Regions from separate parts of the Streptomyces sp. NPDC026092 genome, predicted to be linked through region 1. Evidence: predicted binding sites of a transcription regulator. Region 1 holds the regulator's gene; each other region holds the start of a gene.
What was found. Region 1 encodes HrcA, which represses chaperone genes, less so after heat shock. Its sites were predicted from a motif close to TTNGCACTCNGNNNNNCNGAGTGCNAA; they were not measured.
Positions count from the first base shown of each region.

Region 1 (4,666 bases):
CGGCGATCTGGGCGCCACGCATGATCCCGCCGGTCGCGACGATCGGCAGCTGGACGGTCTCCCGGACCTGGGTGACGAGCGTGAGGAGCCCGGTCCCGGCGAGCGCGCCGTCCGGGTAGTCGCGGTGCGTGCCCTGGTGCCCGCCGGCCTCGATGCCCTGCACGCAGACGGCGTCGGCCCCGGCCCACTGGGCGGCCTGGGCCTCGTCGGCGGAGGTGACGGTGACGACGGTGAACGTACCGGCGCGGGCGAAGGCCTCGAAGGTGTCGCGGTCGGGGCAGCCGAAGGTGAAGGAGACGACGGGCACGGGGTCGTCGAGCAGGATCGCGAGCTTGGCGTCGTAGGCGTCGTCGCGCCCGCTGTCGGGGTCGCCGAGCTCCGTCTCGTACCAGGTGGCCTCGCCGGCGAGCTGGTGCCGGTACACCTCGACGGCGGCGGGGTCGGCGTGCTGTCCGCCGGGCGGCATGAAGAGGTTGACGCCGAAGGGCTGCCCGGTCAGCCCGCGCACCTGCTTGATCTCCTGGTACAGCCCGCCGGCGGTCTTGTACCCCCCGGCGAGAAACCCGAGCCCACCGGCCTCGCACACGGCCCCGACGAGCTGCGGACTGGCGGCGCCACCTGCCATGGGGGCCTGCACGATCGGGTACCGGGAGAGATCGTTCAGCGCGGTGGACATGCAGGCATCGTGCCATACGGCAGGGCGGCACCCGCTCCTCGCGAACGCCGCCCTGCGCCAGGCACAACGTAGGCCTACCGGCCGTTGAACGCGTCCTTCAGACGCGAGAACAGCCCCTGCTGCCCCGGCTGACTGTGCCGGCCCGGGGGACAACCCCCGGACCCCCGGCAGGCACGCCTACCGCCCGTTGAACGCGTCCTTCAAGCGCGAGAACAGCCCCTGCTGCCCCGGCTGGAACTGACCCGTGGGCCGCTCCTCGCCGCGGAGCTTCGCGAGCTCGCGCAGGAGCCGCTCCTGCTCGGCATCGAGCTTCGACGGGGTCGTCACCTCGACGTGGACGATCAGGTCGCCGCGGCCGCCGCCGCGCAGGTGCGTGATGCCGCGCCCGTGCAGCGGGATGGACTGACCGGACTGGGTGCCCGGGCGGATGTCGACCTCCTCGAGCCCGTCGAGCGTCTGCAGCGGCACCTTCGTGCCGAGCGCGCCCGCCGTCATCGGGATGGTCACCGTGCAGTGCAGGTCGTCGCCGCGCCGCTGGAAGGTCTCGTGCGGGACCTCGTGGATCTCCACGTACAGGTCGCCCGCCGGGCCGCCGCCCGGGCCGACCTCGCCCTCGCCCGCGAGCTGGATGCGGGTGCCGTTGTCGACACCGGCCGGGATCTTCACGGTGAGCGTGCGCCGCGAACGGACCCGCCCGTCGCCCGCGCACTCGGGGCACGGGGTCGGGACGACGGTGCCGAAGCCCTGGCACTGGGGGCAGGGGCGGGAGGTCATGACCTGGCCCAGGAAGGACCGGGTGACCTGCGAGACCTCACCACGGCCGCGACACATGTCACAGGTCTGCGCGGAGGTGCCGGGAGCGGCGCCCTCGCCCGAACACGTCGTACAGACGACGGCCGTGTCGACCTGGATGTCCTTGGTCGTGCCGAAGGCGGCCTCGTTGAGGTCGATCTCCAGCCGGATCATCGCGTCCTGGCCGCGCCGGGTGCGCGAGCGCGGCCCGCGCTGCGACGCCGTACCGAAGAAGGCGTCCATGATGTCCGAGAAGTTCCCGAAGCCACCCTGGCCGAAGCCGCCGGCACCACCGGCGCCGCCGGACGCGGACAGCGGGTCGCCGCCGAGGTCGTAGACCTGCTTCTTCTGCGGGTCCGACAACACCTCGTACGCGGCGTTGATCTCCTTGAACCGTTCCTGCGTCTTCGGATCGGGATTCACATCCGGGTGCAGCTCGCGCGCGAGCCGCCGGAATGCCTTCTTGATCTCGTCCTGGGACGCGTCGCGGCGTACGCCGAGTACGGCGTAGTAGTCCGTGGCCACTTACGACTCCGCCAGGATCTGTCCGACGTAACGTGCCACTGCGCGTACCGCTCCCATCGTTCCGGGGTAGTCCATGCGGGTCGGTCCGACCACGCCGAGTTTGGCGACTGCCTCGTCGCCCGAACCGTAGCCGACCGCGACGACGGACGTGGAGGTGAGGCCCTCATGGGCGTTCTCGTGCCCGATCCGTACGGTCATGCCCGAGTCCTTGGCCTCGCCGAGCAGCTTGAGGAGCACGACCTGCTCCTCGAGCGCTTCGAGCACAGGCCGGATCGTGAGGGGGAAGTCATGGCCGAAGCGGGTGAGATTGGCGGTACCGCCGATCATCAGCCGCTCCTCGTGCTCTTCCACCAGGGTTTCGAGCAGGGTCGCGAGCACGGTCGAGACCGTCCCGCGGTCCTCCATCTCCTCGAAGGACTCCGGGAGATCCTGCACCAGTTGCGGCACGTCCGCGAAACGGCGGCCGACGACCCGGCTGTTGAGCCGGGCGCGCAGGTCGGCGAGGGAGGTCTCGCCGAAGGGCGCGGGGCAGTCGATGACGCGCTGCTCGACGCGCCCGGTGTCCGTGATGAGGACGAGCATCAGCCGGGCGGGCGCCAGCGCGAGCAGCTCCACGTGCCGGACCGTCGAGCGGGTCAGCGACGGGTACTGGACGACGGCGACCTGGCGGGTCAGCTGCGCGAGCAGCCGGACCGTGCGCCCGACGACGTCGTCGAGGTCGACGGCTCCGTCGAGGAAGTTGTGGATCGCGCGCCGCTCGGGCGTCGACAGCGGCTTGACGCCGGCGAGCCGGTCGACGAAGAGGCGGTACCCCTTGTCGGTCGGGATGCGGCCGGCGCTGGTGTGGGGCTGGGCGATGTAGCCCTCGTCCTCCAGGACGGCCATGTCGTTGCGCACGGTGGCGGGCGAGACGCCGAGCTTGTGGCGCTCCGTGAGCGCCTTGGAGCCGACGGGCTCCTCCGTCCCGACGTAGTCCTGGACGATGGCGCGCAGCACCTCGAGTCTGCGTTCGCTGAGCATCGCGCACACCTCCAGCTCGTCGTATCGGGTTGCTTCGGTTGCTCCGCATTTGGCACTCGCCCTGCCCGAGTGCCAGGAATCCCCCGGCCAGTGTACGGCGGCGGGCATCGCTCCTGGCAAGGAGGCCGCCTCGGAGTCGGCGTCGGAGGTCGGGTCGTCGCGGATTCGGGGGGCGGGTCTTTGCGGATAGCGTCGCGGTATGGATGTCGCTTGGGAAGAGTTCGGCTGGGAGCGGCTCGCGGACGGCGTGGGGCGGCGCAGGCTGCCCGGCTGGGACGCCACGGTGGGCCTGGTGGTGGGCGAACAGGCGGTACTGCTGTACGACACGGGCTCGACGCTGCGGGAGGGAACCGCTCTGCGCACCCAGATCGAGGGGCTGACCGGGGGCCGAAGAGTGACACACATCGCACTGAGCCACCCCCATTTCGATCATGTACTCGGCACGGCGGCGTTCGCGGGGGCGGAGGTGTACGGGGCGGTGGGCGTGGACGCGCTGCTGCGCCGGGAGGGCGGCGAGCTGATGGCGGACGCGGTACGGCACGGGGTGGACGCGTTCGCGGCGGCGGAGGCGGTGGACGTGCTGGTGGCGCCGCACCACGTGGTCTCCGGGGAGTGGACGCTGGACCTGGGCGGCCGGCAGGTGCTGCTGGCGAACGTGGGCCCGGGCCACACGGCGCACGACCTGACGCTCCTGGTCCCGGGTGAGCCGGAGATCGTCTTCTGCGGGGACCTGGTGGAGGAGTCGGGGGAGCCGCAGGCGGGCCCGGACGCGATCCCGTCCCGCTGGCCGGACGCCCTGGACCGGCTACTCGCCCTGGGCGGCGAGGACGCGGTGTACGTACCGGGCCACGGGGCGGTGGTGGACGCCACGTTCGTACGACGCCAACGCGAGGAACTGGCACGGCGCTTCGCCGTCGCATAACGTCACGCGAATGCGCAGCTACAACCCGGACCTGACGCCCCCCTGGAAGCGATCCGCCCCGGTGCCGGAGGTACCGGCGGAGGTGGACCTCGTGGTGGAGGAGGTATCGACGGGGTTCTGCGGGGCGGTGATCCGCTGCGAGGCGGGCACGGTGACGCTGGAGGACCGCTTCGGCAAGCACCGGGTGTTCCCGATGGACCCGAGGGCGTTCCTCCTGGAGGGCAAGCCGGTGACGCTGGTACGCCCGGCGTCGGGCCCCGCGCGCTCGAATCGCACGGCCTCGGGCTCGATCGCGGTCCCGGGGGCGCGGGCGCGGGTGGCACGGGCGGGCCGGATCTACGTGGAGGGCCGGCACGACGCCGAACTGGTGGAGCGGGTCTGGGGCGACGACCTGCGGATCGAGGGCGTGGTGGTGGAGTACCTGGAGGGCATCGACGACCTCCCGGCGATCGTCGCCGACTTCGCCCCGGCGGCGGACGCCCGCCTGGGCATCCTGGTCGACCACCTGGTCCCGGGCTCGAAGGAGTCCCGCATCGCGGCCCAGATCTCGTCCCCGGACGTCCTGATCGTCGGCCACCCTTACATCGACATCTGGGAGGCGGTGAAGCCGTCGTCCCTGTCCATCGAGTCCTGGCCGAGGATCCCCCACGGCCAGGACTGGAAGACGGGCATCTGCGAGGCCCTGGGCTGGCCCCCCAACACAGGCGCGGCCTGGCAACACATCCTGTCGA
Region 1 covers NZ_JBEZYN010000005.1:145,823-150,488, forward strand. The annotation lists gene AB0F56_RS10170 (nitronate monooxygenase) at 1-676, opposite strand, end outside; gene dnaJ (molecular chaperone DnaJ) at 854-1,993, opposite strand; gene hrcA (heat-inducible transcriptional repressor HrcA) at 1,994-3,013, opposite strand; gene AB0F56_RS10185 (MBL fold metallo-hydrolase) at 3,213-3,935, shown strand; gene AB0F56_RS10190 (DUF3097 domain-containing protein) at 3,946-4,666, shown strand, end outside.

Region 2 (4,666 bases), on a different contig from region 1:
TGCGGCCGTACTACGGCGAGGGCTCCAAGACGCTCGCGTACGAGATCTGCGAGCAGCTGGGCTGGGTCATCCCGGACCAGCTCGTCATCCCGATCGCCTCCGGCTCGCAGCTCACCAAGATCGACAAGGGTCTGCAGGAGCTCATCAAGCTGGGCCTGGTCGAGGACAAGCCGTACAAGATCTTCGGCGCCCAGGCCGAGGGCTGCTCGCCGGTGTCCGCCGCCTTCAAGGCCGGTCACGACGTCGTACGGCCGCAGAAGCCCCACACCATCGCCAAGTCGCTCGCCATCGGCAACCCGGCCGACGGCCCGTACGTCCTCGACATCGCGCGCCGCACCGGCGGCGCCGTGGAGGACGTGAACGACGAGCAGGTCGTCGAGGCGATCAAGATCCTGGCCCGGACCGAGGGCATCTTCGCCGAGACGGCGGGCGGCGTGACGGTCGGCGTGACGAAGAAGCTGGTCGAGGCCGGCCTCATCGACCCGACCCTCACCACCGTCGTGCTCAACACCGGCGACGGCCTCAAGACCCTCGACGCGGTGGCCGACACCTCTCAGGCGACCGCCACCATCAAGCCGAGCCTGGACGCGTTCCGCGACGCCGGCCTGGCCCACTGACCCCCACTCGTCCGTTCACGGAAGGCAGCAGCACATGAGCGTCAAGGTCCGTATCCCCACCATCCTCCGTACCTACACGGGCGGCCAGGCCGAGGTTCCGGCGGAGGGCGCGACCCTGTCCGAGGTCATCTCCGACCTGGAGAAGAACCACGCGGGCATCGCCGCCCGCGTCCTGGACGACCAGGGCAAGCTGCGCCGCTTCGTGAACGTCTACGTGAACGACGACGACGTCCGCTTCGAGCAGGGCCTGGAGACGGCGACGCCGGACGGCGCGGGCGTCTCCATCATCCCGGCGGTCGCCGGCGGCTGCTGAGCCGTCGGATCCGCTCTGGATCCGCCTTTAAGTTACCCGGAGTAACCGAATTGCCCCCTCCGCGAGAGAAGCGGAGGGGGCAATTCTGCATGGTTGAACGCGGTAGAGTTGGGGAAGTCCCCCCGGCTTCGCCGCGCTGCTCCGTGCCAGCCGCATATGAGAATGCGTCCGCACGCGACAAGAAGCAGCCAAAGTACGCGAACGATCTGTACCTTCTGCGCGCTTTGCCGGGCCCGACTTGCCCCGGAATTCATTCAATTCTCCGGAATTCTCCTTTACGCCGTGCCCAGAATTCTCGTCCGATTGACCTGTTGCAGAGGGCAGTTGGGCAGATACATTCAGCCGCGGTCGACGCGTTCCGGCGCAGGGTCTGACCCGGGTCCGCGAAGTGCGGGTCCCGCGCAAGGGCCAGTAATAGGGGAGTTAGGCATGGCTCAGGGCACCGTCAAGTGGTTCAACGCGGAGAAGGGCTACGGCTTCATCGCGGTCGACGGTGGTGCGGATGTATTCGTCCACTACAGCGCGATCCAGATGGACGGATACCGCACCCTCGAAGAGGGTCAGCGGGTCGAGTTCGAGATCTCGCAGGGCCAGAAGGGTCCGCAGGCGGACATGGTCAAGCTCGCCGTCTGAGCACGGCGCGATCGGCCACCACGTACGCACTCACGCGTTCTCACGCCGAGGGGTCCGCATCCTGACCGGGATGCGGACCCCTCGTGCGTGTGCGGGGTGCGTCGGTGGGCCCGCGCGTGCGTGGCCGGGTGCGCAAGGGCCGTCTCTCGATCTGTGGGAGTCGCTTGCACTCGCATGGGCCGAGTGCTAATCATTGGCGTTAGCACTCTGAAGGTGAGAGTGCTTACGAGGATCGGGCAGACGAGGTCCGCGGCCAGGTGGGGCAAGGAACCGCCGGGTACGCAGGCCGTCCGTCGCGGGCGTCGGCGCGGTCCTGGAGCGTTATCCACCCCATGTCCGGGAGGACCACTTCACATGGCCAAGATCATCGCGTTCGACGAGGAGGCACGGCGCGGTCTCGAGCGCGGGATGAACCAGCTCGCCGACGCCGTCAAGGTCACCCTTGGCCCCAAGGGCCGGAACGTCGTCCTCGAGAAGAAGTGGGGCGCCCCCACGATCACCAACGATGGTGTCTCCATCGCCAAGGAGATCGAGCTCGAGGACCCGTACGAGAAGATCGGCGCCGAGCTGGTCAAGGAAGTCGCCAAGAAGACGGACGACGTCGCCGGTGACGGTACGACCACCGCGACCGTCCTCGCCCAGGCGCTCGTCCGCGAGGGCCTGCGCAACGTGGCGGCCGGCGCCAACCCGATGGCCCTCAAGCGCGGCATCGAGAAGGCCGTCGAGGCCGTCTCCGGCGCCCTGCTCGAGCAGGCGAAGGATGTCGAGACCAAGGAGCAGATCGCTTCCACGGCCTCCATCTCCGCCGCCGACACCCAGATCGGCGAGCTCATCGCCGAGGCGATGGACAAGGTCGGCAAGGAAGGCGTCATCACCGTCGAGGAGTCCCAGACCTTCGGTCTGGAGCTGGAGCTCACCGAGGGTATGCGCTTCGACAAGGGCTACATCTCGGCGTACTTCGCCACCGACATGGAGCGTATGGAGGCGTCCCTGGACGACCCGTACCTCCTGATCGTCAACTCCAAGATCTCCTCGGTCAAGGACCTGCTCCCGCTCCTGGAGAAGGTCATGCAGTCGGGCAAGCCGCTGCTGATCATCGCCGAGGACGTCGAGGGCGAGGCCCTGTCGACCCTGGTCGTCAACAAGATCCGCGGCACCTTCAAGTCCGTCGCGGTCAAGGCTCCGGGCTTCGGCGACCGCCGCAAGGCCATGCTGAACGACATCGCCATCCTCACGGGCGGCACGGTCATCTCCGAGGAGGTCGGCCTCAAGCTCGAGAACGCGGGCCTGGACCTGCTGGGCCGCGCCCGCAAGGTCGTCATCACCAAGGACGAGACCACGATCGTCGACGGTGCCGGTGACAGCGACCAGGTCGCCGGTCGCGTCAACCAGATCCGCGCCGAGATCGAGAACTCGGACAGCGACTACGACCGCGAGAAGCTGCAGGAGCGCCTGGCGAAGCTCGCCGGCGGTGTTGCGGTCATCAAGGCCGGTGCCGCGACCGAGGTCGAGCTCAAGGAGCGCAAGCACCGCATCGAGGACGCCGTTCGCAACGCGAAGGCGGCCGTCGAGGAGGGCATCGTCGCCGGTGGTGGCGTGGCCCTGCTCCAGGCCTCCAACGTCTTCGAGAAGCTTGAGGCGGACCTGACGGGCGACGAGGCCACCGGTGCCAACATCGTCAAGCTGGCGCTCGAGGCCCCGCTGAAGCAGATCGCCGTCAACGCCGGCCTCGAGGGCGGCGTCGTGGCGGAGAAGGTCCGCAACCTGCCCGTCGGCCACGGCCTGAACGCCGCGACCAACGAGTACGTGGACCTCATCGCCGAGGGCATCATCGACCCGGCGAAGGTGACGCGTTCCGCGCTGCAGAACGCGGCCTCCATCGCCGCGCTGTTCCTGACCACCGAGGCCGTCATCGCCGACAAGCCGGAGAAGGCCTCCGCGGCCGCTCCGGGCGGCATGCCGGGCGGTGACATGGACTTCTGAGCCTCGGCTCAGTAGCTCCTCGCTGTACGCGACTGAGGGCGGCACTCCCTGCTGGGGGTGCCGCCCTCGGGCGTTCGGGGTGATGCTGGTGGGGTGGGGGGCGGCGCACGGGCTACGGAAGGTCCAGGGAAGGCCTACGGAAGGTCTGCGCAAGGCCTACGGAAGGTGGGAGCGAGCCATGATCACGCTGCTGACGACACCGACCGAGCGCGAGCTGGTGATCACCCGCACCTTCGACGCCCCGCCCGCCCGCGTCTGGGAGGCGTGGACCCGGCCCGAGCACGTCCGCCAGTGGTACGGCGTGGCCGCGATGCCCACGACCGTCTGCGACATCGACCTGCGGGTCGACGGCGCGTGGCGCTGGGGCCAGAAGGCGCCCGACGGCCGGGAGATCGTCTTCTCCGGAACGTACGAGGAGATCCTGCCGAACGAGCGCCTCGTCTACACCGAGGTCTTCGAGCTGATGCCGGGCCCGGCGGTGCACGTCACCCTCACCTTCGACGACACCCCCGACGGCGGCACGGCGCTCACGAGCACCTCGATCTGGCCGTCGACGGAGATCCGCGACCAGGCGCTCGCGACGGGCATGGAGGCCGGGATCAAGGAGGAGTACGACCGGCTCGCGGTGTACCTGGAGATGATGTGAGCCTGGACGTGCCGCGCCTCGACGCGGGGCCGTACGAGCTGCGGGCCTGGGAGCGGGCGGACCTGCCGCTCGTGGAGGAGGCGTCGACGGACCCGTACATCCCGCTGACGAACACGGTCCCGCCGGTGTACTCGGAGGGTGAGGGCGAGGCGTTCGTACGCCGGCAGTGGAGCCGCGCGGAGTCGGGCGCGGGCTACTCCTTCGTGGTCGTCCGCCGCCGCGACGCCCGCCCGGCGGGCATGATCGGCCTCTGGCTGCGCGACCTGCCGGAGGGCCGCGCGACCCTCGGCTACTGGATCGTCCCCTCCTGCCGGGGCGAGGGCGCCGCGGCGGCGGCGCTGACGACGGTGAGCGCCTGGGCGCAGGGCGAACTGGGTATCCCCCGGCTTCAGTTGCTCCTCGAACCGTGGAACGAGGCGTCGGTGAAGACGGCCGAGCGGGCCGGGTTCGTACGGGAGGGACTGCTGCGGTCCT
Region 2 covers NZ_JBEZYN010000006.1:280,566-285,231, reverse strand. The annotation lists gene thrC (threonine synthase) at 1-617, shown strand, start outside; gene AB0F56_RS12655 (MoaD/ThiS family protein) at 652-930, shown strand; gene AB0F56_RS12650 (cold-shock protein) at 1,360-1,563, shown strand; gene groL (chaperonin GroEL) at 1,918-3,546, shown strand; gene AB0F56_RS12640 (SRPBCC family protein) at 3,725-4,192, shown strand; gene AB0F56_RS12635 (GNAT family N-acetyltransferase) at 4,189-4,666, shown strand, end outside.
Region 2: groL (chaperonin GroEL) is a predicted target of HrcA. The motif match lies at 1,727-1,753, and genes of this name have one in related genera.

Region 3 (4,666 bases), on a different contig from region 1:
GGGGACGGCCGCAAGGGCCCCGAGCGCCCCGCCGCCGGTCAGCCGCAGGCGCCGGGCGCGGCCGCCGCGCTCGACGCGTACGTCGAGAAGGTCCGCGAGCGCCGCGCCGCGCGGATCGTGGCCGCCAAGAAGTGGGGCCTGGACCGGCCGCCCCTCGAAGCGCCCGCCCCGCCCGCCGTGAAGCCGAAGATCACCACCCGCAAGGGCTTCGAGACGGACGGCGAGGGCCTGCCGCCGGTCTTCACCACGGTGCCGACGAAGGAGAAGATCGTCTTTCTGACGATCGACGACGGCGCCGAGAAGGACCCGGAGCTGCTGCGCATGATGAGCGAGCTGAGGATCCCGTACAGCGCCTTCCTCAGCGACTACCTCGTCAAGGAGGACTACGGCTACTTCAACAAGATGCAGGACGCCGGGGTCTCCCTGCACAACCACACCCTCAACCACCGCTACCTGCCCGGGCTCTCGTACAGCGCGCAGAAGCGGGAGATCTGCGGGATGCAGGACGTCATCGAGAAGCGGTACGGGAAGCGGCCCCCGCTCTTCCGGCCGCCGTACGGCAACTACAACGAGGACACCCTGCGCGCGGCGCGGACGTGCGGCGTGAAGGCGGTGCCGCTGTGGGCCTCGGAGGCGTTCCCGGACCGGATGGAGTGGCGCGAGTGGGACCGGGACCTGCACCCCGGCGACATCGTGCTCACGCACTTCCGGGGCAAGGGGGACTGGAAGGGCTCGATGCCCGACATGGTGCGCCGGGTCATGAAGACGATCACGGCCAAGGGGTACGCGGTCGCGAAGCTCGAGGACTACGTGTGAGCCGGGCGCGCCGGCCGCTGCTCGGCCTCGCGCTGGCCGGCGCGCTCCTGGGGATCTCGGGGTGCGCGTCCTCCGTGGACCCGATCGAGCGCCTGGGCCGGAAGGCGGCGCAGCGGCTCGACACCCGGGTGGGGGAGCGGGGCGAGGGCGGAGCGCTCTCGGGGGCGGCGGCCCGGGTCCTGCACCGGCTCGCGCGGATGGACGACGGCTTCGTCGACTCAGGGCCGGACCGGCAGCGCGCCGGACATCGCGAGGAGCGATGACCCGCGGTCCGACGCGGTAGGGGCGGACGCGGGCGCGGACGGGGAGCCGGGCGTGGATGCGGGTGCGGAGATCGGGGTGGGCGCGGGTTCCGGGTCGGGATGCGCGTACGTCCACTCCTCCGCCGCGATGAGCAGCGTCGCGAGGCCGAGCAGCCCCATGGCGAGGAACTGACCCCCGGCCGTCCAGACCCAGCCGCCCCGCAGCATCGCGACGGCGAGGAGCAGGGCGGCGCCGGTGACCACGCCGAAGACGATCACGGGCACCCAGTCCATCGGCGGCGGATCCGGAGTCGCCGGATCCAGCCGACCGGCGCCCAGCTTCCGCGCGGCCAGGAAGACGGCCGCGGCGAACGCGAGCACGCACTCCAGGACCAGGAACACCACTGCGGTGGCGATGTCGACTCCCGTGCGGACCGGGCGGCGTGAGGTTGTCATGTCCGCACCTTCGTACGGAACCTCCGGGTCCGCCGAGCCGTTTCCCGTACCGAGACCGAATCGAACGCGACGCGGTACCGAACAGCCCCGCGGTCGCCTCGCGGCCGCCACGCGGCACTGAATTGGCACTCCGCTTGACCGAGTGCTAATCGCGGTCATAGTCTCGGCTCTGGCACTCCCCACTGGAGAGTGCCAACACAGCGACGGGCAGGTCCGGCACCCGCGACGACGGATCCACCTGGTCGCCACCTCAGACAGTTAACCCCGTGAGATCTCCGAAGGGGGAGGTCGGATCGTGACGACCACCAGCTCCAAGGTTGCCATCAAGCCGCTCGAGGACCGCATCGTGGTCCAGCCGCTCGACGCCGAGCAGACCACCGCCTCTGGCCTGGTCATCCCGGACACCGCGAAGGAGAAGCCCCAGGAGGGCGCCGTCCTCGCCGTGGGCCCGGGCCGCTTCGAGAACGGCGAGCGTCTTCCGCTCGACGTCCAGGTCGGCGATGTCGTGCTGTACAGCAAGTACGGCGGCACCGAGGTGAAGTACAACGGCGAGGAGTTCCTCGTCCTCTCGGCTCGCGACGTGCTCGCGATCATCGAGAAGTAATTCACCGAAGTATCTGAAACAGATGCTTTGAGCTGCGCCCCTGACCCCGCACCGGGCGTCCGGGGCGCAGTTCGTTTCACCAGTTTCACCACGAATTCCGAGAGGGCTGAATCGCTCCCATGGCGAAGATCCTGAAGTTCGACGAGGACGCCCGTCGCGCCCTTGAGCGCGGCGTCAACAAGCTTGCCGACACGGTGAAGGTGACGATCGGCCCCAAGGGTCGCAACGTCGTCATCGACAAGAAGTTCGGCGCCCCCACCATCACCAACGACGGTGTCACGATCGCCCGCGAGGTCGAGATCGAGGACCCGTACGAGAACCTCGGTGCCCAGTTGGTGAAGGAGGTGGCGACCAAGACCAACGACATCGCGGGTGACGGCACCACCACCGCCACCGTGCTCGCCCAGGCGCTCGTCCGCGAGGGTCTGCGCAACGTCGCCGCCGGCGCCTCCCCGGCCGCCCTGAAGAAGGGCATCGACGCCGCGGTCAAGGCCGTCTCCGACGAGCTGCTCGCGACCGCCCGTCCGATCGAGGACAAGTCCGACATCGCCGCCGTGGCCGCGCTCTCCGCGCAGGACCAGCAGGTCGGCGAGCTCATCGCCGAGGCGATGGACAAGGTCGGCAAGGACGGTGTCATCACCGTCGAGGAGTCCAACACCTTCGGCCTGGAGCTCGACTTCACCGAGGGCATGGCCTTCGACAAGGGCTACCTGTCCCCGTACATGGTGACCGACCAGGAGCGTATGGAGGCCGTCCTCGACGACCCGTACATCCTGATCAACCAGGGCAAGATCTCCTCGATCCAGGACCTCCTGCCGCTCCTCGAGAAGGTCATCCAGGCCGGCTCCTCCAAGCCGCTGCTGATCATCGCCGAGGACGTCGAGGGCGAGGCCCTGTCGACCCTGGTCGTCAACAAGATCCGTGGCACCTTCAACGCCGTGGCCGTCAAGGCCCCCGGCTTCGGCGACCGCCGCAAGGCGATGCTCGGCGACATGGCCACCCTCACCGGTGCCACCGTCATCGCCGAGGAGGTCGGCCTCAAGCTCGACCAGGCCGGTCTGGACGTGCTGGGCACCGCCCGCCGCGTGACGATCACCAAGGACGACACCACCATCGTCGACGGTGGCGGCAACTCCGAGGACGTCGCGGGCCGCGTCAACCAGATCAAGGCCGAGATCGAGTCCACCGACTCCGACTGGGACCGCGAGAAGCTCCAGGAGCGCCTCGCGAAGCTGGCCGGCGGCGTGTGCGTGATCAAGGTCGGCGCCGCCACCGAGGTGGAGCTGAAGGAGAAGAAGCACCGTCTGGAGGACGCCATCTCCGCGACCCGCGCCGCGGTCGAGGAGGGCATCGTCTCCGGTGGTGGCTCCGCTCTGGTCCACGCCGTCAAGGTCCTCGAGGGCAACCTCGACAAGACCGGCGACGAGGCCACGGGTGTCGCGGTCGTCCGCCGCGCCGCCGTCGAGCCGCTGCGCTGGATCGCCGAGAACGCCGGCCTCGAGGGCTACGTCATCACCTCGAAGGTCGCCGAGCTCGACAAGGGCCAGGGCTTCAACGCCGCCACCGGCGAGTACGGCGACCTGGTCAAGGCCGGCGTCATCGACCCGGTCAAGGTGACGCGCTCCGCGCTGGAGAACGCCGCCTCGATCGCCTCCCTCCTCCTCACCACCGAGACCCTCGTGGTGGAGAAGAAGGAAGAGGAGCCGGCGGACGCGGGCCACGGCCACGGCCACGGTCACTCGCACTGACGCGACGCGCGGCCGATCGCTCGCTCGTAGCTGATCACTGAGGTCCGGTGTCCCCGAGAGGGGCGCCGGACCTCGGCGTTTTCCCCGCTCCTGTTTCTCGCTCCTACCCTTCCACCGCGCCGAGCTGCCCCATGAGCCCGAGCAGGTCGTACTGCCACCAACCCTCCGTGATCTTGCCGTCCTCGCGGCACTGGTGGATGGTCGTGCCGGTCATGGAGACCTTCATGCCGGTGGGCTGGAGCCCCATGAAGTCGCCGGTGTGCGTGCCGATCCAGGTCCACCGGGTGCACACGCGGTCGCCCTCCGCGATCTGGTCGTTGATGGTGAAGGCGAAGTCGAAGCCCGCCCGCCACATCTCCACCTCTCGGCGGACCGCGTCCATGCCGATGACGTCCTGCTCGTTGGTCGGATCGTGGTCGTGGTACCCCTCCGCCAGCACCTCGTCGAGCGGCGGCAGCTCGCCCTCGGAGGCCATGAGCTCGAAGAGGCGGCGCGCGTTGGACTTGTACAGCTGCTCGTCCCGGATGATGTCGAGATCCGTGAACGTCGGCATCTCGTCACAGAGCGCGACCATCTCCCGGAAGATGCGATCCGTCTCCGGGAGCTGTGAGTTGGTCATCGCGACCTCGTAGGAGGGGAACTCCACGATCTCCACGAGGTGGGACGAGTCCGAGCGGTCCTTGCCGATGACGCTGTGCGTGGCCGTCCGCTTGCCCTTGGTCTGTTCGACCCACTTGTCCATGAGCCGGTTCAGGTCGTCGAACCGACTGGTCTTGCAATCGATTATCTGTACGAAAGTC
Region 3 covers NZ_JBEZYN010000017.1:61,694-66,359, forward strand. The annotation lists gene AB0F56_RS25880 (polysaccharide deacetylase family protein) at 1-816, shown strand, start outside; gene AB0F56_RS25885 (hypothetical protein) at 813-1,079, shown strand; gene AB0F56_RS25890 (DUF6234 family protein) at 1,035-1,514, opposite strand; gene groES (co-chaperone GroES) at 1,810-2,118, shown strand; gene groL (chaperonin GroEL) at 2,238-3,866, shown strand; gene AB0F56_RS25905 (ester cyclase) at 3,970-4,666, opposite strand, start outside.
Region 3: groES (co-chaperone GroES) is a predicted target of HrcA. The motif match lies at 1,637-1,663, and genes of this name have one in related genera.